DNA from 3 places in the Mesorhizobium sp. M0626 genome. Region 1 is predicted to be linked to each of the others. Evidence: predicted binding sites of a transcription regulator. Region 1 holds the regulator's gene; each other region holds the start of a gene.
The links. Region 1 encodes PhoB, which activates phosphate uptake and scavenging genes when phosphate is short. Its sites were predicted from a motif close to TGTCATNNANCTGTCAT; they were not measured.
Positions count from the first base shown of each region.

Region 2: a site for PhoB is predicted at 3,343-3,359, ahead of NKI37_RS13490 (DUF1045 domain-containing protein). Genes of this name have one in related genera too.
Region 3: a site for PhoB is predicted at 4,644-4,660, ahead of ugpB (sn-glycerol-3-phosphate ABC transporter substrate-binding protein UgpB). Genes of this name have one in related genera too.

Region 1 is NZ_JAMYQD010000006.1:69,896-76,781, reverse strand. It holds gene NKI37_RS08975 (ROK family protein) at 244-1,479, shown strand; gene phoB (phosphate regulon transcriptional regulator PhoB) at 1,510-2,199, opposite strand; gene phoU (phosphate signaling complex protein PhoU) at 2,216-2,920, opposite strand; gene pstB (phosphate ABC transporter ATP-binding protein PstB) at 2,962-3,786, opposite strand; gene pstA (phosphate ABC transporter permease PstA) at 3,804-5,120, opposite strand; gene pstC (phosphate ABC transporter permease subunit PstC) at 5,117-6,577, opposite strand; gene NKI37_RS08945 (substrate-binding domain-containing protein) at 6,674-6,886, opposite strand, start outside.
Region 2 is NZ_JAMYQD010000009.1:182,899-189,784, forward strand. It holds gene NKI37_RS13475 (ABC transporter permease) at 1-776, shown strand, start outside; gene phnN (phosphonate metabolism protein/1,5-bisphosphokinase (PRPP-forming) PhnN) at 779-1,408, opposite strand; gene NKI37_RS13485 (alpha-D-ribose 1-methylphosphonate 5-triphosphate diphosphatase) at 1,405-2,559, opposite strand; gene NKI37_RS13490 (DUF1045 domain-containing protein) at 2,594-3,301, opposite strand; gene iolB (5-deoxy-glucuronate isomerase) at 3,456-4,268, opposite strand; gene NKI37_RS13500 (hypothetical protein) at 4,450-4,698, opposite strand; gene iolE (myo-inosose-2 dehydratase) at 4,708-5,625, opposite strand; gene iolD (3D-(3,5/4)-trihydroxycyclohexane-1,2-dione acylhydrolase (decyclizing)) at 5,770-6,886, opposite strand, start outside.
Region 3 is NZ_JAMYQD010000006.1:206,728-213,613, forward strand. It holds gene argH (argininosuccinate lyase) at 1-972, opposite strand, end outside; gene tlpA (thiol:disulfide interchange protein TlpA) at 1,007-1,699, shown strand; gene NKI37_RS09685 (bifunctional diguanylate cyclase/phosphodiesterase) at 1,797-4,253, opposite strand; gene ugpB (sn-glycerol-3-phosphate ABC transporter substrate-binding protein UgpB) at 4,723-6,033, shown strand; gene ugpA (sn-glycerol-3-phosphate ABC transporter permease UgpA) at 6,104-6,886, shown strand, end outside.

The DNA of each region.
Region 1 (6,886 bases):
GCGGCGCGACAAAACTGGCCCGAGGGCCGGCACACAGAGGCCCTATTTTTTCGAGCCTCGAAAAAATACTGGTTCAATGATAAGGCGCTGTCAACATCGATTCTGATGGATTCTGATGGCCTTGCCGAATTTTTTCGAGGTCCGCAATAAACAATGACAGGGCTGCCGGCGTCTGCCAATATTTGGCTGGTGCCGTCGAACGCCTTCACTATCATGAGGCGCGAGGAGGCCGGGAGGAAACAAATGTCGGTTGGAATCCGCCACGACGATCTGCGCCGTCGCAACCGTGCCATGGTGATTTCGGCCGTGCGCCGGGCCGGCCAGCCGTCGCGGACCGAGATTGCGGCGACCACCGGCCTCAGCCACTCGACCATATCGGCAATCTCGTCTGATCTGATTCAAGAAGGCGTCCTGATTGAAGGCAAACCTGGCGAGACAGGCGCACTGAAACGCGGCCGGCCGCAGGTCGGCCTTGGCCTCAACCCGGAAGCGGCGGCGGTGATGACCGTCGTGCTGTCGCTCAATTTCCTGTCCGTCACCGTCATCGACTATGCCGGCCACGTCGTCGCCGAGGAACAGCGCCGGCTGGACACGCTGACCAAGCCGCGCGACGAGCTGATTGGCGAATGCGTAGCAATCGTCCGGCGGCGGCTTGAGGATCCCGACCTCGATGTCCAGAGCATCGCCCGCATTGCCATGGGCATCCAGGGCATCACCGATTCGCAGGCGCGCGCCATGCTGTGGTCGCCGATCACGCCACTGACCGACATTGCCTTCGCCGATATGTTGGAAGCGGAATTCGGCATTCCTGCCACCATGGAGAACGATTGCAACATGATGGCGGTGGCGCTGCAATGGCGCCAGCCCGAGCGCTACCGCGACAATTTTATCGCCATCCTCTTATCGCACGGCATCGGCATGGGCCTGGTGCTGAAAGGCGAACTGTTCACCGGCACCCATTCCTCGGGCGGCGAGTTCGGCCACATGATCCACCGTCCGGGCGGCGCGCTCTGCCGCTGCGGGCGGCGCGGCTGCGTGGAAGCCTATGCCGGAAACTACGCCATCTGGCGCAGCGCCAAAATGATGGGCGAGGATGCCGAGCCGGTCGATATCGGCGACGCTGATATGCGCGCACTCGCCGCGCGCGCCCGCGAAACCGACGGCCCGGAGCGCGAAGCCTATCGCAAGGCCGGCGAGGCGCTCGGCTTCGGCCTCGGCAGCCTGTTTGCGCTGATCGATCCGGCACCCGTCGCCATGGTAGGCGTCAGCGCCGCCGCCTTCGACCTGATCGAACCGGCATTGCGCGAAGCGATCGCCCAGACCGCCGGCGGCCAGCACTCGAAATCGATCTCCTTCGACACCGAGCCCAACGAGCTGCCGCTGATCCGCGAAGGCTGTGCCATGCGCGCGCTCGGCTTCGTCGATCAGGAGATTTTCGCGCCGGGCATTCAGGCCAAATCCGGCAAGCATGTCGCCTGAATGGCCGGCAACGGCGCGACGCGCAGCATCCTAGTCTTCCCTGATCGCGTAGCCGGCGCCGCGAATGGTACGGATGACATCCGGCATGCGGCCGTTGTTGACCGCTTTGCGTAAGCGCCCGACATGGACGTCGACGGTTCGCTCGTCGATGTAGATCGTCTCGCCCCAGACATTGTCGAGCAGCTGGCTGCGCGAGAACACGCGGCCGGGATGGCGCATCATGAATTCGAGCAGCCGGAACTCGGTCGGTCCGAGCCTGATCTCGCTCTTCTTGCGGTAGACCCGGTGCGATTCTCGATCGAGCACGATGTCGCCGACCTTGAGCACGCTCGACAGCACTTCCGGCTTGGCCCGGCGCAGCAGCGCCTTCACGCGCGCCATGAACTCCGGCGTCGAGAATGGCTTGACCAGATAGTCGTCGGCACCGGTGGACAGGCCGCGCACGCGATCGCTTTCCTCACCGCGCGCGGTCAGCATGATGATCGGCAGCCGCTCGGTTTCGGGCCGCACTCTAAGCCGCCGGCAGAGCTCGATGCCGGAAACAGCGGGCACCATCCAGTCGAGCACCAGGAGATCGGGCACGTTTTCCTGCAGGCGGATCTCGGCCTCGTCGCCGCGTGTCACCACCTCGACGTGATAGCCTTCGGATTCGAGGTTGTAGCGGAGGAGCACGCCTAGCGGCTCCTCGTCCTCCACGACCATGATGCGTGGCGCGATCATCGGCAGTTCACCCTCATCAGGCCGGCATGGCCATCGCCGTCTCGTCCTGCTTCGGACGATTGGCGGGCAGTTGCTGGCCGGTCAGCACATAATACGCATTTTCGGCGATGTTGGTGACATGATCGCCGATGCGCTCAAGATTCTTGGCGCAGAACAAGAGATGCGTGCAGGCGGTGATGTTGCGAGGGTCTTCCATCATGTAGGTCAAGAGCTCACGAAACACGGACGTGTATTTGACGTCGATGCGCTCGTCGTCATTCCTGAGTTTTGCAAGAGCTGCCGCATCGGTGGCGGCATATTCCTCGACGACGCCTTGCACCTGGATCAGCACCAGCTGCGCCATGGCATCGATGGAGTGCGAGAGGTCGCGCGGCGTGACGCTCAAGCCCACGGTGCCGACGCGTTTGGCGATGTTCTTGGCGAGATCGCCGATGCGCTCGAGGTCGCCGGCCATGCGGATCGAGCCGACCACGGCGCGCAGATCGTTGGCCATCGGCTGGCGCTTGGCGATCAGCGTGATGGCGCGGTCGTCCAGTTCGCGCTGGCGCGCATCCATGATGGCGTCGTCGGAAACGACACGCTGTGCCAGCGCATTGTCCGAATTGAGCAGCGCCCTGGTCGAGCCGCTGACCATCGAGCCTGCCAGATCGCCCATGTCGCGGATCAGCTTGCTGATCTGCCCGAGCTCTTCATCGAAGGAGGCGACGGTATGTTCACCCATGATCTTGGTCCTCGTGCCTGAAAATTCACCCGCCGGACGGCTCAGCCGAAGCGGCCGGTAATGTAGTCCTGGGTGCGCTTGTCGTCGGGGTTGGTGAACATCTTGTCGGTGGCGCCCTCCTCGACGAGATAGCCGAGATGGAACATCGCCGTGCGCTGCGACACGCGCGCCGCCTGCTGCATCGAGTGGGTGACGATGACGATCGTGTAGTTCTGGCGCAGTTCGTCGATCAGCTCCTCGACACGGGCGGTGGCGATCGGATCGAGCGCCGAGCAGGGCTCATCCATCAGGATCACTTCCGGCGACACGGCGATGGCGCGCGCGATGCACAGGCGCTGCTGCTGGCCGCCGGACAGGCCGGTGCCGGGCTCCTGCAGGCGGTCCTTGACCTCGTTCCAGATCGCAGCCTTCTTCAGGCTCTGCTCGACGATCTGGTCCATGTCGGACTTGCGCTTGGCCAGCCCATGGATGCGCGGGCCGTAGGCGACGTTCTCGTAGATCGACTTCGGGAACGGGTTGGGTTTCTGGAACACCATGCCGACGCGGGCGCGCAGTTCGACGACATCGATGTTCTTGTCGTAGATGTCGTCTTCATCGAGCGTGATCTTGCCGGTCACCCGCGCCAAATCGATGGTGTCGTTCATGCGGTTGAGGCAGCGCAGGAAGGTCGACTTGCCGCAGCCGGACGGGCCGATCAGCGCCGTCACCTGGTTCTGACGCACGTCGAGATTGACGTCGAACAACGCCTGCTTCTCGCCGTAGAAGACGCCGACCTTGTCGCCGCGCATCTTGATGACTTCGTTCGACTTGGCGTTCATTTTGTCGCCCACTGCATTCTCAAGGGACTGTTCGGTCATGATGTTCATACCAAATTGCCTTTTTTCTACCAGCGCCGCTCGAAGCGGCGCCGGAGCACGATCGCGGTGATGTTCATGGCCATGAGGAAGACGAGCAGGATGATGATGGCGCCGGACATGCGCTCGACAAAAGCGCGCTCAGCCTCGTTTGCCCACATATAGATCTGAACCGGCAGCGCGGTCGCCGGATCGAAAGGCGTCGTCGGATAATCGGCGACGAAAGCGACCATGCCGATCAAGAGCAGCGGTGCTGTCTCGCCGAGCGCACGCGCCAGGCCGATGATGGTGCCGGTAAGGATGCCTGGGGCGGCAAGCGGCAGGATGTGATGGAACACCATCTGCATCTTGGAGGCGCCGAGACCTAGGGCCGCCGAGCGGATAGACGGCGGCACCGCGGCGAGGGCGGCGCGCGTGGCGATGATTATGGTCGGCAATGTCATCAAGGTCAGCACCAGGCCGCCGACGAAGGAAGCCGAGCGCGGCATGCCGAGGAAGTTGATGAACACGGCAAGGCCAAGCAGACCGAAGACGATCGACGGCACCGCCGCGAGATTGTTGATGTTGACTTCGATCAGGTCCGTAAAGCGGTTCTTCTTGGCGAACTCCTCCAGATAGATGGAGGCGGCGACGCCGATCGGCAGCGCCAGCAACAGCACGATCACCATCATGTAGAACGAGCCGATGATCGCCACGCCCATGCCCGACGTTTCGGGCCGGCTGGAGGCGCCATAGGTGAACAGGCCGGTGTTGAAATGCTCGGCCATCACGCCGTCGGCTTTAAGCTTGTTCATCCAGTCGATCTGCTGGTTGGACACCTTGCGGCGCGCTTCATCGACGCCGAGGTCGATCTGGCCCTTGAAGGCCGAGTCGAGGTTCGCGGCAGCCAGGATGTCGACGTCACGCGTCCTGCCGATCACCGACGGATCGGCGGAGACGATGTCGCGCAGCTGGACGCGGGCGCCTTCCGACAGGAAGCCCTTGAGCTTCAGCATCATCGGCTTGTTGGCCGGATCGATGCCGAGCTTGGCCACCAGCGCGTTTTCGGCGAGCTTGGGATAGTTCGCCTTGATCAGCACGGTAGGGTCGGTCGCGCGCTTGCCGGAGGGATCGATCACCTTCTCGTCGAAGGTGACCGGCAGCGTCACCGTCGTCTGCCAGAAGGCGGTGTAGCCTTTCGAGACGATGGTGATCAGCATGATGGCCAGGAACGCCAGGCCCACCGAGATCGCAATCACGCCATAGATGCGGAACCGGCGTTCGGCGGCATAGCGCGCCTTCAGCCCGATGTCGCGGCGCGGTCGCGCGACGGCGCCCGCCATCGTGTCCAGGGGGATGTCGGTCATTCGTACTGCTCCCGGTACTTGCGCACGATGTAGAGGGCGACGATGTTCATCACCAGCGTCAGCGCGAACAGCGTCAGGCCGAGCGCGAAGGCGACCAGCGTCTGCGGCGAGTTGAACTCGAGGTCGCCGGTCAGCTGGTTGACGATCTTGACGGTGATGGTCGTCATCGCCTCGAACGGATTGGCCGTCAGATTGGCGGCGACGCCCGCCGCCAGCACGACGATCATCGTCTCGCCGATGGCGCGCGACGCCGTCAACAGGATGGCGCCGACGATGCCGGGCAGTGCCGCCGGCAGGATCACCCGCTTGATCGTCTCGGAGCGGGTGGCGCCGAGGCCGAGCGAGCCGTCACGCATTGCGCGCGGCACCGCGGTGATGATGTCGTCGGACAAAGAGGACACGACCGGGATCAGCATGACGCCCATCACCAGACCGGCGGTGAAGATGCTCTGGCCCTGGATGAAGGGCGAGCCGCCGGTGAGTGCCGCCGACAGGTCGCGCAAGAACGGTCCGAGCGTGACCACGGCGAAGATGCCGTAGACGATGGTCGGGATGCCGGCCAGCAGTTCAAGCGCGGGCTTGACCACCGACCGGACGCTGCGCGAGGCGTATTCGGACATGTAGACCGCCGACATCAGCCCGACCGGCACTGCGACCAGAAGCGCAACGGCGGCGATGTAGAGCGTGCCGGCCAGTAGCGGGATCAGGCCGAACTGACCCTGGCTGCCGCCGGAACCGGCGGCGGCGAAACGCGGATCCCACACCGTTCCGAAGAAGAAGCTCATCGGCGACACGCTCTCGAAGAAGGTGATGGTCTGGAACAGCATCGACAGCACGATGCCGACCGTGGTCAGGATGGCGATGGTCGAGGCCGCAAGCAGCCCCCACAGCATCAGCTTCTCGACGTTGTTGCGCGCCCTGGCGCGCGGCGCGATCTGCCTCAGCGCATAGAAGGCGCCGGCGACCGACAGCGCGAAGGTCAGCACGGCGCTGAACAGGCCGAGCCGGTCCTGGACCTGGTTCGCCTCGACCGCGATCGGAATCATATAGTCCTGGGTGTCGCTGGCCAGTGCCACGCCCTTGGCGGCGAGCAGCGGCTGCAATTCGGCGAAAGTAGCGGGAAGTGCGGTATCGCCATCGAGCCGGCGCAGGCCCTTGGCCAGGCTCTTCACCAGGCTGGCGTCGAGCGCTTCGCTGGCCACCTTTGTGTCGGCGGTGCGCTCGGGCAAAGCGGCATGGATATGCCGGTCGAGATAGAAGGAAGAGCCGATATCCCAGACGGCGAGCAAAAGGACGGCAGGCAGGACCGCGATCAGAAAGGCCCACCAGCCATGATAATGCGCGCGCGAATGCGGCTTGACCTTGCCGGTATCCTGCGCCGCGGCGCGCTGGCGGCCGATCACAAAAGCGACCACGCCTATGGCAATGACTATGGCGAGTACGAGCAAGGACGACATCACCCACCCCAGGGAAAATTCAGATCGCCGCCGCCGTTGCGGCAAGCGGCGAAATCAGGGCGCGGATTTGGTCCGCGCCCTGATCCGGTCGGTTGATTACATTGTCTTTCCGGCGGCGAAGGCGTCGCGCTGGCCCTGACGTTCGGCGTCGGGAGCGGAAACCAGGCCGTACTGGGAGAGCGGGCTTTCCGGGCCGATCATCTGGTCATCAAGGAAGAACTCGACATATTCCTTGAGGCCGGGAACGACGCCCAGATGCGCCTTCTTGACGTAGAAGAACAACGGCCGCGACACGGGGTACGTGCCATC
Region 2 (6,886 bases), on a different contig from region 1:
CGCTGTTCATCGATTTCATCGCCGTGCGCGACATGCCATGGCCGGTGGCGCTGCCGCTGATCCTGGTGCTGGGCGGCATCATCGGGCTGGCGCATGGCTGGCTGATCACAAGGCTGAAATTGCAGCCCTTCGTGGTGACGCTGTGCGGCCTTTTGATCTATCGCGGGGTCGCCCGTTTCTATACCGCCGACGGCACCGCCGGCTTCGCCTTCGGCCAGAATTTTCCCGAGCTCGAATTCCTCACTGCGGGCCGCAGCTATGGCGTGCCCAACAGCTTCATCGCACTGATCGTCATTTCGATCGTCATGTGGGTGGTGCTGCACCGCTCGGTGTTCGGACGCTACCTCTATGCCATCGGCAAGAACGAAGAGGCGGCGAAATATTCAGGAATTCGCACCGGCCGTGTCGTCATGGCCGCCTATGTCATCTGCGGCGTGCTGACGGCGCTGTCGGCGATCTATTTCGCCATGTACACGCGCTCGATCTCGCCGGCCAGCCACGGCCAGTTCTACGAACTCTACGCCATTGCCGCCGCCGTTCTCGGCGGCTTCTCGCTGCGCGGCGGCGAAGGCTCGCTGGTCGGCGTCATCCTGGGCACCGTGCTGCTGCAGGAGTTGCAGAACCTGGTCAATCTGCTCGGCATCCCGTCCTCGCTCAACTTCGCGGTGATGGGCGGCGTGATCCTGATCGGCGTGCTGGTCGACCAGCAATGGGGCGTGTTCCGCGCAAGGCGGCTGATGCTCGATGCCAGCCGCAAGACTGTCGCGGCCGAGTAGCGCTACATCACGCCGGATATATCCGAGAAGGCCATCGCCTTGCGCAGCACCTCGGCGAAGCGTTCTCCGGCGGCTTCGCGCCGGCCGCCATTGTCGATCGAGGTGACGCCGGAGCCGGACAAAGCGATATTGGCGCTGCGGGCGAGCCGAGCCAGCACTTCGCCGCGCGATTCGCGGCCGCGCTGGGCGAGACGCACGGCGAGGATTTCCGGCGAGGCGGTGATCTCGACGACAGCCAGATTGGCATAGCGCTCCCGCAGCACCGGGATGACTGCGCGCGAGACATTGGCCACCGCGACATGGCCATTGGCGATGGACCAGTCGACATCGGCCGGAATGCCGTAGCGCAGGCCGTGCGCCTCCCAGGAAATGGCGAAAGCGCCGTCGGCCTGGGCCTCGGCAAAGGCCGCGTCAGCCAGCGTGTCGTGATCCTCGCTTGCCGCATCGCTCGGCCTGGTGATGACCCGGCGGACGAACTCCAGCCTCGTCTCGTCGGCAAACAAGGTGCGGGCATAGCCGATTACCGTGTCCTTGCCGGCGCCGCTCGGGCCGACGACGGCGACAAACACGCCGTTGCGGAGCGGAAAGGCCTCGCTGCTGAGTTCGCGCTCGATCGACGCCGAGACCATCAGGCGACCCGGCGCCCTTGGCGCCAGACAGTGCGCACGACCGGCACATGGTCGTCGACGCGCACACGCACCAGATCGGCGCGGCGGCCCTGTTCGATGACGCCGCGGTCGTTGAGGCCGATCGCCTCGGCCGGATTCTTCGACACCATCGCAACCGCCTGCGGCAGGGAAATGCCCTCGACGACGTCGCCGAGGAAGAAGGCCGACTGGATCAGGCTGAAGGGAATGTAGTCGGACGACAGTATGTCGAGCAGGCCGTCGCCGGCCAGCGTGCGGGCCGAGACATTGCCCGAATGCGAGGAGCCGCGCATGACGTTGGGCGCGCCCATCAGTACGCCGAGCCCGGCATCCTTCGAGGCCTTGGCGGCTTCCAGCGTGGTCGGGAATTCCGCGACGCGCACGCCCTGCTCGATCGCCTCGTTGACATGGCCTGATGTGGCGTCGTCATGGCTCGCCAGCACAATGCCCCGCTCGTTGCAGGCGGCTGATATCGCCACCCGGTTCGGTCCCGAATTCTTCGCCGATTCCGACATCCGCTTTTCGCAGAACAATTGGAAGTCGCGATCGGTCAATTTCAGCTTGCGCTGATAGTAATGGGCGTAGGTCTCGAGATTGACGAACTGACGCTGTCCCGGCGCATGGTCCATCAGCGAGGCCAGCTTGACCCGCTCGTCGCCATCGAAATTGGCGAAAGCCCGCAAGCAATCCGGCGCCGAGACCTCGCAGCGCAGGTGCAGGAAATGGTCGGCCCGCAACCGGTCTTTCGCGACGCTGTCCTCGATCGCGCCGGCGAGCTTGCGGATGTCGTCGGAGGTAATATCCGCGTCCTCGTCCATGCCGACACGCAAAGCGTCGAGCACGGTGGTGATGCCGGCGGTGGCCACCTGCGCGTCATGGGCAAGGACGGCGGCGATCGGGTTCCAGCGCACTTTCGGGCGCGGCGCATAGTGGCCTTCGAGATGGTCAGTGTGCAGCTCGACCAGGCCGGGAATGATGTAGTCGCCGCCCATGTCCTCGCCGCCCATGCTCCCGCCGGTGTGGCCGGTGCCGGCGTCGACGCCGGAGATAAAACCGTCGCGCAGCACGAGCGACCCTTCGACGATCTCGTCGGCAAGCACGATGCGGGCGTTGTGGAGAACAGTTTCGGCGGTCATTCAGGCAGTCCTTGCTTACTCGGACGAATTGCGGTCAGGCGGTTTTTCGGGCAGCGCGGCGGACGAGCGCATGATGCGAAAGCACCATGAACGGAGCGCCCGGTTCGGTTTCGACGAACAGCGTCAGCGCATCCACCAGCACCGGCTGCTGCAGCACATCGGCGAACAGGCTGTCAATTGCCGCGCGCAGACGTTGGCTTTCCTGCGGCCCGGCCCGGCCGGACAGTGTCATGTGGAAGCGAAAGGTCTCAAACACATAGGGATAGCCCCACTGGCAGAGATTGCGGAACTCGGCCGGCTTCAGCGAATCCGGGCTGCGCCGCTCGATCTCGGCCTCGGTGAGCGGCGCGCGAAAACGGTCGAAGCTAAGCACGACATCGTCGGCGAAACGGTGGAGCGGCGGCAGCGGGCCTTCCGGCACCAAAGCGAAGAAACCATCGATCTGGCTGACGACCAGGCGCGGGATGGTGACCGTCGGCGTTGCTTCGGCAAAGGCGTCCAGCGCCGCGCGCAGCGAGCTTTCGGTTTCGTTGGCGGCCAACCGGAAGGGCGCTTTCAGCGTCGCATGGAAACCGTAGCGCCGCGCCGATGCGGTGTGAAAGGCGACTTCGGCCGCCGACAGCTCGCCCACCGCCTCGACCGGCCTGGTGGCGGCGCCAAAGGGGTCGCGGCCCAGCCAGTTGGCGGCGAGCCGCGCCAGCGGTTCGTCCTGCCTCGGGGTGAAATAGATGGCGTAGCGCATCGAAAAAAATCCTCGTCAGCCCGCTGCCATAGGTGATTTCCATGACGGATTGACGAAGCTTATGCGGGTTTTCGAAGGCAAATCGACCCCGTGGATCGTTAGCCGACGATTTTTCGCTGCTGGACCAACAGCTTCTGGCGCAAGCGAAGGCCGATCAGGCCTTCATGAGCCATTCGTGCTCGGGCGCGTTGTGGAACTTCCACGTCCGCTTCGGCCCGGCCATGACGTTAAGGTAATAGAGGTCGTAGCCGTGGCAGGCGGCGCAGGGGTGATAGCCCTTGGGCACCAGCACAACATCGCCGTCCTCGATCGCCATGGCTTCGTCCAGCTCGCGGGCGCCGGTCTTGTCGGCGTCGGTGTAGACGCGCTGGAAGGCAAAACCCTGCGGCGGGTTGAGGCGGTGGTAGTAGGTTTCCTCAAGATAGGATTCGGCCGGCAGGTTGTCCTGATCGTGCTTGTGCGGCGGGTAGCTCGATGTGTGGCCACCGGGCGTGATGACCTCGACCACCAGCAGCGAGTCGGCGGGCTTGCCCTCGGGCAATATGTTGGTGACGTAGCGCGTGTTGGTGCCTTTGCCCCGAGTCTCCTGGCCGAGGTCGTCGGGTGCGATGACGCGAACGGGCAAGCCGCCGCCCAGGCCCGGCGCCGAGCAGACCGCGAGTTCGAGATCGGTGTCGGCGGTGACCGACCAGTCCGAACCCTCCGGAATATAGACCGACCACGGCTTGCCCTCGAAGGGCGACATGCGCTCGCCGAGCAGGCCGAGTTCCTGGCCGCCGGCCCTTGCCGTGCCCTTGCCGGTGACGAACACCAGGCAGACTTCGCGATCCTGCGTCTTGCCGGATGCGGTCTCGCCCGGCTTCAGGCGGTGCAGGTCGAAGCCGACATAGGTCCATCCGGCGCTGTTGGGCGTGACATAGGCGACGCGGCCATGGCCCTTGTCGGCTTTGACGAGCAGTTTCGACATGTTTTGTCTCTCCTATCGCAAGTCTTCGAGGTCGGCCTCTCAACTTCGTCATCCTAGCGCGAAGCTCCGTCGCGAAGACCCTAGGATGACGAAGCGAGGGACGTTCCGGCCAATCACCGACGTAGGCGATACGCCAGGTGTCGAGTGTCCGACCCGCAAGCCCTTCCGAGCCACGGCCGCTTCATTCCTTCGGTTCGGCGTCCGCCTTCGCTTCGCCGGTCTTCGGTCGATCAGGCGCAGCCTTGCTCTCCTCCACCGGCTTGTAAAGATAGAAGAACTGCCACACCGCGTAGGCGGCAAAGCCGAGCGCAATGATGCCCCAGAATGGGGTGCCGGAGGCGAATTCTATTCCGGCCCAGATCACGCAGACGGCGACGACGGCAACGCGCCGCCACAGCGGCCGGAAGAACGGGTGCTCGTAATCCTTCATCGGACCGGCTTACGCATTGGGAAAGCCTTGCGTCTCGACCGTGTAGCCGGCCGCCGTCATCACCCGCATCAGCTCCTTGTAACCCACGTGGGCCATCTTCAGCGGCGGGTTCTTTTTCGGGTCCTGCTCGGCCTCGACGACGAACCAGCCTTCATAGCCATGGTCGGCGAAGCGCTGCACGATGGCGCCGAAATCGAGCGAACCGTCGCCAGGCACCGTGAAGGCACCGAGCGCCACGGCGTCGAGAAAGGACTGCTTTGTGCGGTCGAGCCCGTCGATCACGCCCATGCGCACATCCTTCACATGGACATGGCTGATGCGCTTGTGGTGGTTGTCGATGGCGCGCAGCACGTCGCCACCGGCAAAGGCGAGATGCCCTGCATCGAGCAGCAACGGAATGCCTTCGCCGGAATGGCGCATGAAGGCATCGAGCTCCGGCTCGGTCTCGACCACCGCCGCCATGTGATGGTGATAGGACAGCGGCATGCCTTGCTCGGCGCACCATTCGCCGAACTCGGTGAGGCGCCTGGCATAGGCCCTCATCTCGTCGTTCGACAATTTCGGCTTGGTGGCGAGAGGCCTGGAGCGATCACCCTGGATCGAGCGGCCGACCTCGCCATAGACGATGCAAGGCGCATTCACTGCCTTGAACAGGTCGATCATCGGCTGGATGCGATCCCTGTTCTTGCCCATGTCCTCATCGACCAGCGTGCCGGAGAACCAGCCGCCGCACAGCGTCACGTCGGCCTGCTTCAGGATCGGCAGCATGATTTCGGGGTCGTTTGGAAAACGCCGGCCCATTTCCATGCCGGTGAAGCCGGCAGAGCGCGACTGGCGCAGGCACTCTTCCAGCGAGACGTCGTCGCTGAGGTCGGCAAGATCATCGTTCCACCACGCAATGGGGGACATGCCCAGTTTGGCTTTCAAGTTTTAGCTCCGGTTTCTTGTTCACCCTCCCGTTGTGGGGAGGGTCGCTGCGAAGCAGCGGGTGGGGTGCGGCGCCAGACCCCCACCCGGACCTTCGGTCCGACCTCCCAACAAGGGGGAGGTAGGGGCAGCGCTGACTTAGCATCAATCGCCAATAGTCTGCATCTGCCGCTTTTCGTCATAGGCCTTGCGGGCTGCGTTGACCTGCGGCCGTGCGGAGACTTCCGGCACCGCGACATCCCACCAATGGCCGCCGGCATCGGTGGAAATCAGCGGGTCGGTGTCGATGACCAGCACGGTGGTGCGGTCGTTGGTTTTCGACTTTTGCAGCGCGGTCTCCAGGCCGGTGATCGACGGCACCTTCTCGGCAATAGCGCCCATGCTGGCCGCATGCGCGGCGAAGTCGATGTCGGGCAGGATCTCGTGGCGCGCGTCCTTCAAGAGGTTGTTGAAGTTGGCGCCGCCGGTGGCCATCTGCAGCCGGTTGATGCAGCCATAACCCCTGTTGTCGAGCACCACGATGGTCAGCTTCAGGCCAAGCATCACCGACGTGGCGATTTCGGAATTCATCATGAGGTAGGAGCCGTCGCCGACCATGACGACGATTTCCTGGTCGGGCTTGGCCATCTTGGCGCCGAGCCCGCCGGCAATCTCGTAGCCCATGGTCGAGAAACCATATTCGCCATGGTACGAGCCGGGCGCGCCTGCCTGCCAGAGCTTGTGCAACTCGCCCGGCAGGCCGCCCGACGCGTTCAGCAAGGTCACGCCGGACCCCAGCGCGCGCTGCACGGCGCCGATCACCTGCGCGTCCGACGGGAAGGCGGCGTTGGTCGACGCCGTCACCTTGGAGGCTTCGGCCTGCCAAGCCTTCTTGCCTTGGGTCGCATTGTCGGTCCATGTCGCCGGTGCTTTCCAGTTCCCCAGCGCAGCACCGAGTTCGGCGAGCCCTTCGGCCGCATCGGCGACCAGCGGCAGCGCGCGGTGCTTGCCGGCGTCGAAAGGCTGGACGTTGAGCCCGATAATGGTCTTGCCGAAATTCTTGAACAGCGCCCACGAGCCGGTGGTGAAATCCTGCAGGCGCGTGCCGATGGCGAGCACGACATCGGCTTCCTCGGCCAGCCGGTTGGCGGCCGAGGTGCCGGTAACGCCGACCGCCGCCATGTTGAGCGGATGCGTGTCGGGCAGCGAGGACTTGCCGCCCTGCGTCTCGCAGACCGGAATGCCGGCGCTCTCGGCGAATTTCGCCAGTTCATCCGAAGCC
Region 3 (6,886 bases), 140 kb from region 1:
GCCGTAGGTCAGCGGCATGCCCTTCATCACCGTCAGCAGCCCGACCAGATGGCCGGTGACGCGGCCGGTCTTGCCGCGCACCAGTTCGGCGGCGTCCGGGTTCTTCTTCTGCGGCATGATTGAGGAGCCGGTGGAGAAACTGTCCGACAGTCTGACAAAGCCGAATTGCGGCGTCGACCAGATGATGATTTCTTCGGCGAGCCGCGACAGATGCGTGGCGGAGATCGCCGCCAGGCTCAAAAACTCCAGCGCGAAATCGCGGTCGGAGACGCTGTCCAGCGAATTGCGCATCGGCTCGCGGAAGCCGAGCGCCTTGGCGGTCTTGTGGCGATCGATCGGAAAACTGGTGCCGGCAAGGGCTGCCGCGCCGAGCGGGCTTTCATCCATCCGCTCGATGGCGTCGCGGACGCGCGACAGGTCGCGCGAAAACATCTCGACATAGGCCATGCAGTGGTGGCCGAAGGTCACCGGCTGCGCCGCCTGCATGTGGGTGAAGCCCGGCATCACGGTTGCCGCATGCTCCTCGGCGCGCTCGAGCAAGGCTGAGATCAGCCCCTTCAGCGCCTCGGCAACGCGGAAACATTCGTCCTTGACCCAGAGCCGGAGATCCACCGCCACCTGGTCGTTGCGTGACCGCGCCGTGTGCAGGCGGCCGGCGGCCGGGCCGATCAGATCGGCGAGGCGGGCCTCGATGTTCATGTGAATGTCTTCCAGCCGGGTCGAGAACTCGAACGTGCCGGCCTCGATCTCTTTCAGGATCGTGTTCAGCCCGTGAGCGATCTTTTCTTGATCGGCCGCCGAAATAATGCCCGTTTCAGCCAGCATCTCGCTGTGGGCGATCGAACCTCTTATGTCTTGCGCATAGAGTTTGCGGTCGAACGAAATCGACGCGTTGATCGCTTCCATGATCGCGGCCGGACCCGAGGCAAAACGTCCGCCCCACATCTGGTTGCTGGCCTTCTTGTCGCTCATCGCTATAACCCGTGCTCCGGAGCAGTCTTAGAAAATGGCAGACGTTAACAGATACTTCCCGGCCCCGCGCCTGATCCTCGCCGCTTTGGTGGCGGGCGTGCTGGCCGGCGCGGTCGCGGTATATGTCAGCGAGAGCGGGTCTGGCAACAACGCAGCCACCGGCAGCGCACCTGCGGCCGGCGCGGGCAACAGCAAGGACGATGTCGCCTGCGCCGCCAAGAGCGACCGCGCCAAAAAGGTTGCCGCCGCGGCCACGGGCCAGGTGGCGGCATTGCTGCCCGCCGATCCGCCGCAATCGCTGAAAAGTCTCGCCTTCAACGGTCCCGACGGCCAGCCGATGACGATCGCCGATCATGCCGGCAAGACCGTGCTGCTCAATCTGTGGGCGACGTGGTGCGCGCCCTGCCGCGCCGAAATGCCGGCGCTCGACGCCTTGCAGAAGGAAAAGGGCAGCGATGCCTTCGAAGTGGTCGCGGTCAATGTCGATGCCGGCGACGATGTGAAGCCGAAGAAGTTCCTCGCCGATATCGGCATCGGGTCGCTCGGCTACTACCGCGATTCGACGCTGGCGCTGTTCAACGACGTCAAGACGCGTGGCTTGGCGCTAGGCCTCCCCGTCACCATGCTGATCGATGGCGAAGGCTGCCTGGTCGCGCATATGAACGGACCGGCCGAATGGTCGGGACCGGATGCCAAGCGCCTGGTCGAGGCCGCACTCGCCCCTTAGAGCGGTTCACCGTTTCGTCGAAACGGCTACCCGCGCTAACTTTTTGTTTCGACGCAATTTCGGACGGAAAACGTTTCACACTTTTCCTGAAATTGCTCTAGGCTGAGCGCAGGGCCGCCGCCGGCGGCAGCATCAAGATGCTGCCGCCGCGTTGTTTGACGCTGGCGTCGTCGTGTGCCGCCGGCGCCGCGACGCCGGTCAGTTCGCTGAACGCCTCGATCGGGCTCGGCCGGCCTAGATAGTAGCCCTGGCCGATCTCGCAGGCCTCGGCGTCGAGGAATTTCAGCTCGCCCAGCGTCTCGACGCCCTCGGCCAGAACCGGCAGGCCGAGACCGCGGCCAAGCCCCAGAACGGCGCGCACGATGGCTGCCACCTGGCCGTTGCTGTCGACTGATTTGATGAATGAGCCGTCGATCTTGATCTTGTCGAAGGGGAAGGCGCGGAGATTGGACAGCGAGGAGTAGCCGGTGCCGAAATCGTCCATCGCCACACGCACGCCAAGCGCCTTCACCTGGCGCAAGGTCGCCAGCGCGCGCGGCATGTCCTTGACCAGCGCCGTTTCGGTGATCTCGAGTTCGAGCCTGCCGGGCGTCAGGCCGGAGCCGAGCAGGACTTCATGCACCTTGCGGCTGAAATTCGGATTGTGGAGCTGCACCGCCGAGACATTGACCGCGACGGTGAGAGGGTTCTTCCAGCGCGCTGCCTCGGCGCAGGCCGTCGCCAGCACCCATTCGCCGATCTGGATGATGACGCCGCTGTCTTCGGCCACCGGGATGAAGGTCGCCGGCGACACGTCGCCGCGCTGTGGATGGCGCCAGCGGATCAGCGCTTCGAACCCGACCATCCGCCCGCTGCTGATCTCCTTTTGTGGCTGGTAGACGAGGCGAAACTCATCGCGCGCCATGGCCTGGCGCAGTTCGTGCTCCATCACGCGCCGGTCTCGCGCCTCGGCGCCCATCGAGGCCTCGAAGTAACGGTAGGTGTCCTTGCCCTCGGCCTTGGCGCGGTAGAGCGCGGTGTCGGCGTGGCTGACCAGGAGTGTCGGCTCATCGGCGTCGAGCGGATAAAGTGCAATGCCGATGCTGGCCGACACCAGCCCGCCACCGACCGACAGCCGGTTTTCCTCGCGCATGGCCGCCAGCACCGCCTCGGCGATGCGGCCGGCCGCCTGCGGATCGGGAAGGTTCGGAGCGATGATGGCGAACTCGTCGCCGCCGAGACGCGCCAGCATCTGTCCGTGGCGGAGCACGGCGGAGGCGCACAGCGCCACCTTCTGCAGCATGGCATCGCCGGCGCCATGCCCGAACAGGTCGTTCACTTCCTTGAAGCGGTCGAGGTCGAGCAGCAGCAGCGCAAGATGCCCACCCTTGCCGCCGCGGTCCATTGCGGCAATTTCGGCCTCGAGCCGGCCGGAGAAACTGCGGCGGTTGGGGAGCCCGGTCAGCGGGTCGAAATGGGCGAGGCGCAGGATCTCCTGCTCGGCCTTCCTGCGTTCGCGGATGTCGCGCACGGCGACCACGCTGTGCCGCTTGCCGCAATAGTCGATGCTTCTAGCGATAAGTTCGACGGGGATGGTGGCGCCGTCATGGGCTCTGAGTTCGGCTTCCTGTGCCTGTCCGCTGCAGTCGGACATGCCGGCCGCGGTGCGTTCGCCGAAGAGGTCGCCAAGCAGCATCGCGTTCAGCACTTCCGGCGCAATGCCGGTGAGTGCCGCGATGCTGTCATTGGCGCTGACGATGCGGGCGCCGTCGCAGACGATCAGCCCCTCGACGGCGGCGTTGGCGAGGCCGTGCATGCGCTCGGCCTCGAGCTTGTGACGCCGGAAGCGAAGGTCGATCCACAATGCTGCGGCTGAAAGCACCAGGATAGCCATGCTGACTGCAGCGGCGGCGAAGGCCTGCGACACCGGTTCGACCGTGAACTGCGATATCTCGATGGAGGAGTCCGGGAAGATCGACACCGCGCCCATGGCGATGAAGTGCAGGCTGCAGATCGCCAGCGTCAACAGGATGGCGGCGGCGATTGTGGCCTGCATGGACGGCCGTCGCAACACGACCAGCAGCGCCAGCGCGGCGAGGGTGACGCCTGTCAGCACCGAGACGCCGACCAGCAGCGGGTTCCAGACGATGCGCCCTTCGACCTCGAAGGCGGCCATGCCGATATAGTGCATAGCGGCGATACCAGCGCCGAGGACCGCGCCGCCGACCAGAGGGTAGTCGATGCCCCGGCGCAAGGTGGCGATCCACATGCCCGCAGCGGTCAGGGCGACGGAACCGGCGAGCGAAAGCGCCGACATTTCCGTATTGTAGGCGTTGGGGATTCCGGGAGAAAAGGCAAGCATTGCGATGAAGTGCGTCGCCCAGATACCGAAGCCGGTGGAAGTGGCTGCTATCATCAGCCAGGTATAGCGGTTGCGCTCGCTCGAGCGGTCGACATGGCGAAGCAGGTTGACCGCCGAGAAGGAAGAAATACCGCAAATGAGCGCTGCCAGTGCGACCAGTCTCAGATCGTGCTCATGCACGATACAATTATAGACGTCAGCATCTCGCCCCACCTGCTCTCCCACAGCAATCAAGCCGTCCACTTGATTAGTATGCCACGCTTGACGAAGAATCGGTTATGCGAACTACAACTACAGCGGGTTTTTCGGGTTGTACGTTGCGGCGATCCTGTCTCATTCCAGACGCACGGTTACAGCAGCGCCTGGCGCGATGCCGCTCGGCCGATCTCGATCTGGCCGAGCGCCGGTTTGGCGGCCGCACGGTGCAGGTGCGTGGCGCTGTCACGCGGGCCCTTCACGCATCGCTGGGCGGTCGGCGATCCTTGCAGGCCCACCATGCCCCATTCTATCGCTGAGCCGGCTTGGCATTTCTCTCTGTCCTCGTTGCAAGGCGAGGGGGCGCGAAGTTAGCCGGGTATGAAATTCACGAAACAGCAACAAATCCGTTGTCCGATTGTCATCAGCGACACATATTGCGTTCGCGGGAGCGCCCCTTTCGCCAATGACAAACGGGAGATGAAACATGAAGTTGTTCGGCTTTGCGGCCGGTGTTGCCGCCACCTTGACCCTGCTTTCCACCACCTCCGCCTTCGCCGCCACCCAGATCAGTTGGTGGCATGCAATGACCGGCGCCAATGCCGAGGTGGTCGACAAGATCGCCAAGGATTTCAATGCCAGCCAGAGCGACTATGAAATTCTCCCCGTTTTCAAGGGCACCTATCCCGAAACGCTGAATGCCGGCATCGCTGCCTATCGTGCGGGGCAAGCGCCCGACATCATCCAGGTGTTCGACGTGGGTACCGGCGTCATGATGGCCGCCGAAGGTGCGATCAAGCCGGTGGCCGATGTGCTGACCAGCGCCGGCGTGACCTTCGACAAGAGCCAGTATTTGCCCGGCATCGTCGGCTACTATTCGAAGCCGGACGGGACCATGCTGTCCTTCCCCTATAATTCCTCGTCGCCCATCCTCTACTACAACAAGGATATCTTCCAGAAGGCCGGGCTTGATGTGAACAATCCGCCAAAGACCTGGAACGAGGTGTGGGAAGCCGCCAAGAAGATCAAGGCGAGCGGCGCCGCTTCCTGCGGCTATACCTCGACCTGGTTGACCTGGATCCACCTTGAGGCCTTCGCTGCCTGGAACGACGTTTCCTATGGCACCAACCAGAACGGACTTGCCGGAACCGACGTCGAGCTCAAGATCAATGCGCCGATCTTCGTCAATCATTTCCAGGCGCTCGCCGACCTGGCCAAGGACGGCACCTTCAAATATGGCGGCCGTACATCCGAAGCCAAGCAGATCTTTCTTGCCGGAGAATGCGGCATCTTCACCGAATCGTCGGGGGGTCTCGGTGACATCGTCAAGTCGGGCATGAACTACGGCATCGGCCAGCTTCCCTATGATAGTGACGCCAAGGGCGCGCCCCAGAACACCACGCCGGGCGGCGCCAGCCTGTGGGTGTTCGGCAACAAATCGGACGAGGAATACAAGGGCGTCGCGGCGTTCTTCTCCTACCTGTCCAAGACCGAAGTGCAGGAGTATCTGCACCAGAAGTCGGGTTATCTGCCGGTGACGCTCGCTGCCTATGAGGCGACCAAGAAGTCCGGCTTCTATGACAAGAACCCGGGCCGTGAGACGCCGATCCTGCAGATGCTGGGCAAGGCGCCGACCGAGAACTCGAAGGGCGTGCGCCTCGTCAACCTGCCGCAGGTGCGCGACATCGAGAACGAGGAGTTCGAGAAGATGCTGGCCGGCCAGCAGACTGCGCAGCAGGCGCTCGACAACGCGGTCGCACGCGGCAACAAGGCGATTCAGGAAGCGATCGGAAACTGAAGCGATTGTCAGTTGAACCTCGTCCACGCGGACCCGCGTGGACGATTTCCTGAATAGCGAGGGAATTACCCTGTCTCCACGCGTCGTCTTTCCCAACAAGACCCTGCCTTACCTGCTGGTGGCGCCGCAACTCGCCATTACGCTGATCTTTTTCTACTGGCCGACCGGGCAGGCGCTCTACCAGTCGATGCTCAGGGAAGACCCGTTCGGGCTGAAGAGCAAGTTCGTCGGGCTCGCCAATTTTCGCAAGGTGCTGGCCGACCCGGCCTACCTCAACTCGATCAAAGTTACGCTGGTGTTCTCTCTGGCGACCGCGATCGTCGCCATGGGTGTGGCCCTGTTGCTTGCCGTCATGGCCGAGAAGGTGGTGCGCGGCAAAGGCCTTTATCGCACGCTGCTGATCTGGCCGTATGCGGTGGCGCCGGCGATTGCCGGCATGTTGTGGCTGTTTCTGTTCAACCCCTCGATCGGTTCGCTGGCCTACGCCTTGAGAGGTCTCGGCATCGCCTGGGATCCCTTGCTCAACGGAAACCAAGCCATGATCCTGCTGGTATCTGCGGCTGCCTGGAAGCAGATCAGCTACAATTTCCTGTTCTTCGTCGCCGGGCTGCAGGCGGTGCCGAAGACGTTGATAGAGGCGGCGGCCATGGACGGCGCCGGGGAGACGAAGCGCTTCTGGACCATCGTCTTCCCGCTGCTCGCACCGACGACCTTCTTCCTGCTGGTCGTCAACACTGTCTATGCGCTGTTCGACACTTTCGGTATCGTTCATGCCGTCACCGGCGGCGGGCCGGGCAAGGCCACCGAGACGCTGGTCTACAAGGTCTACAATGACGGTTTCGTCAATTTGATC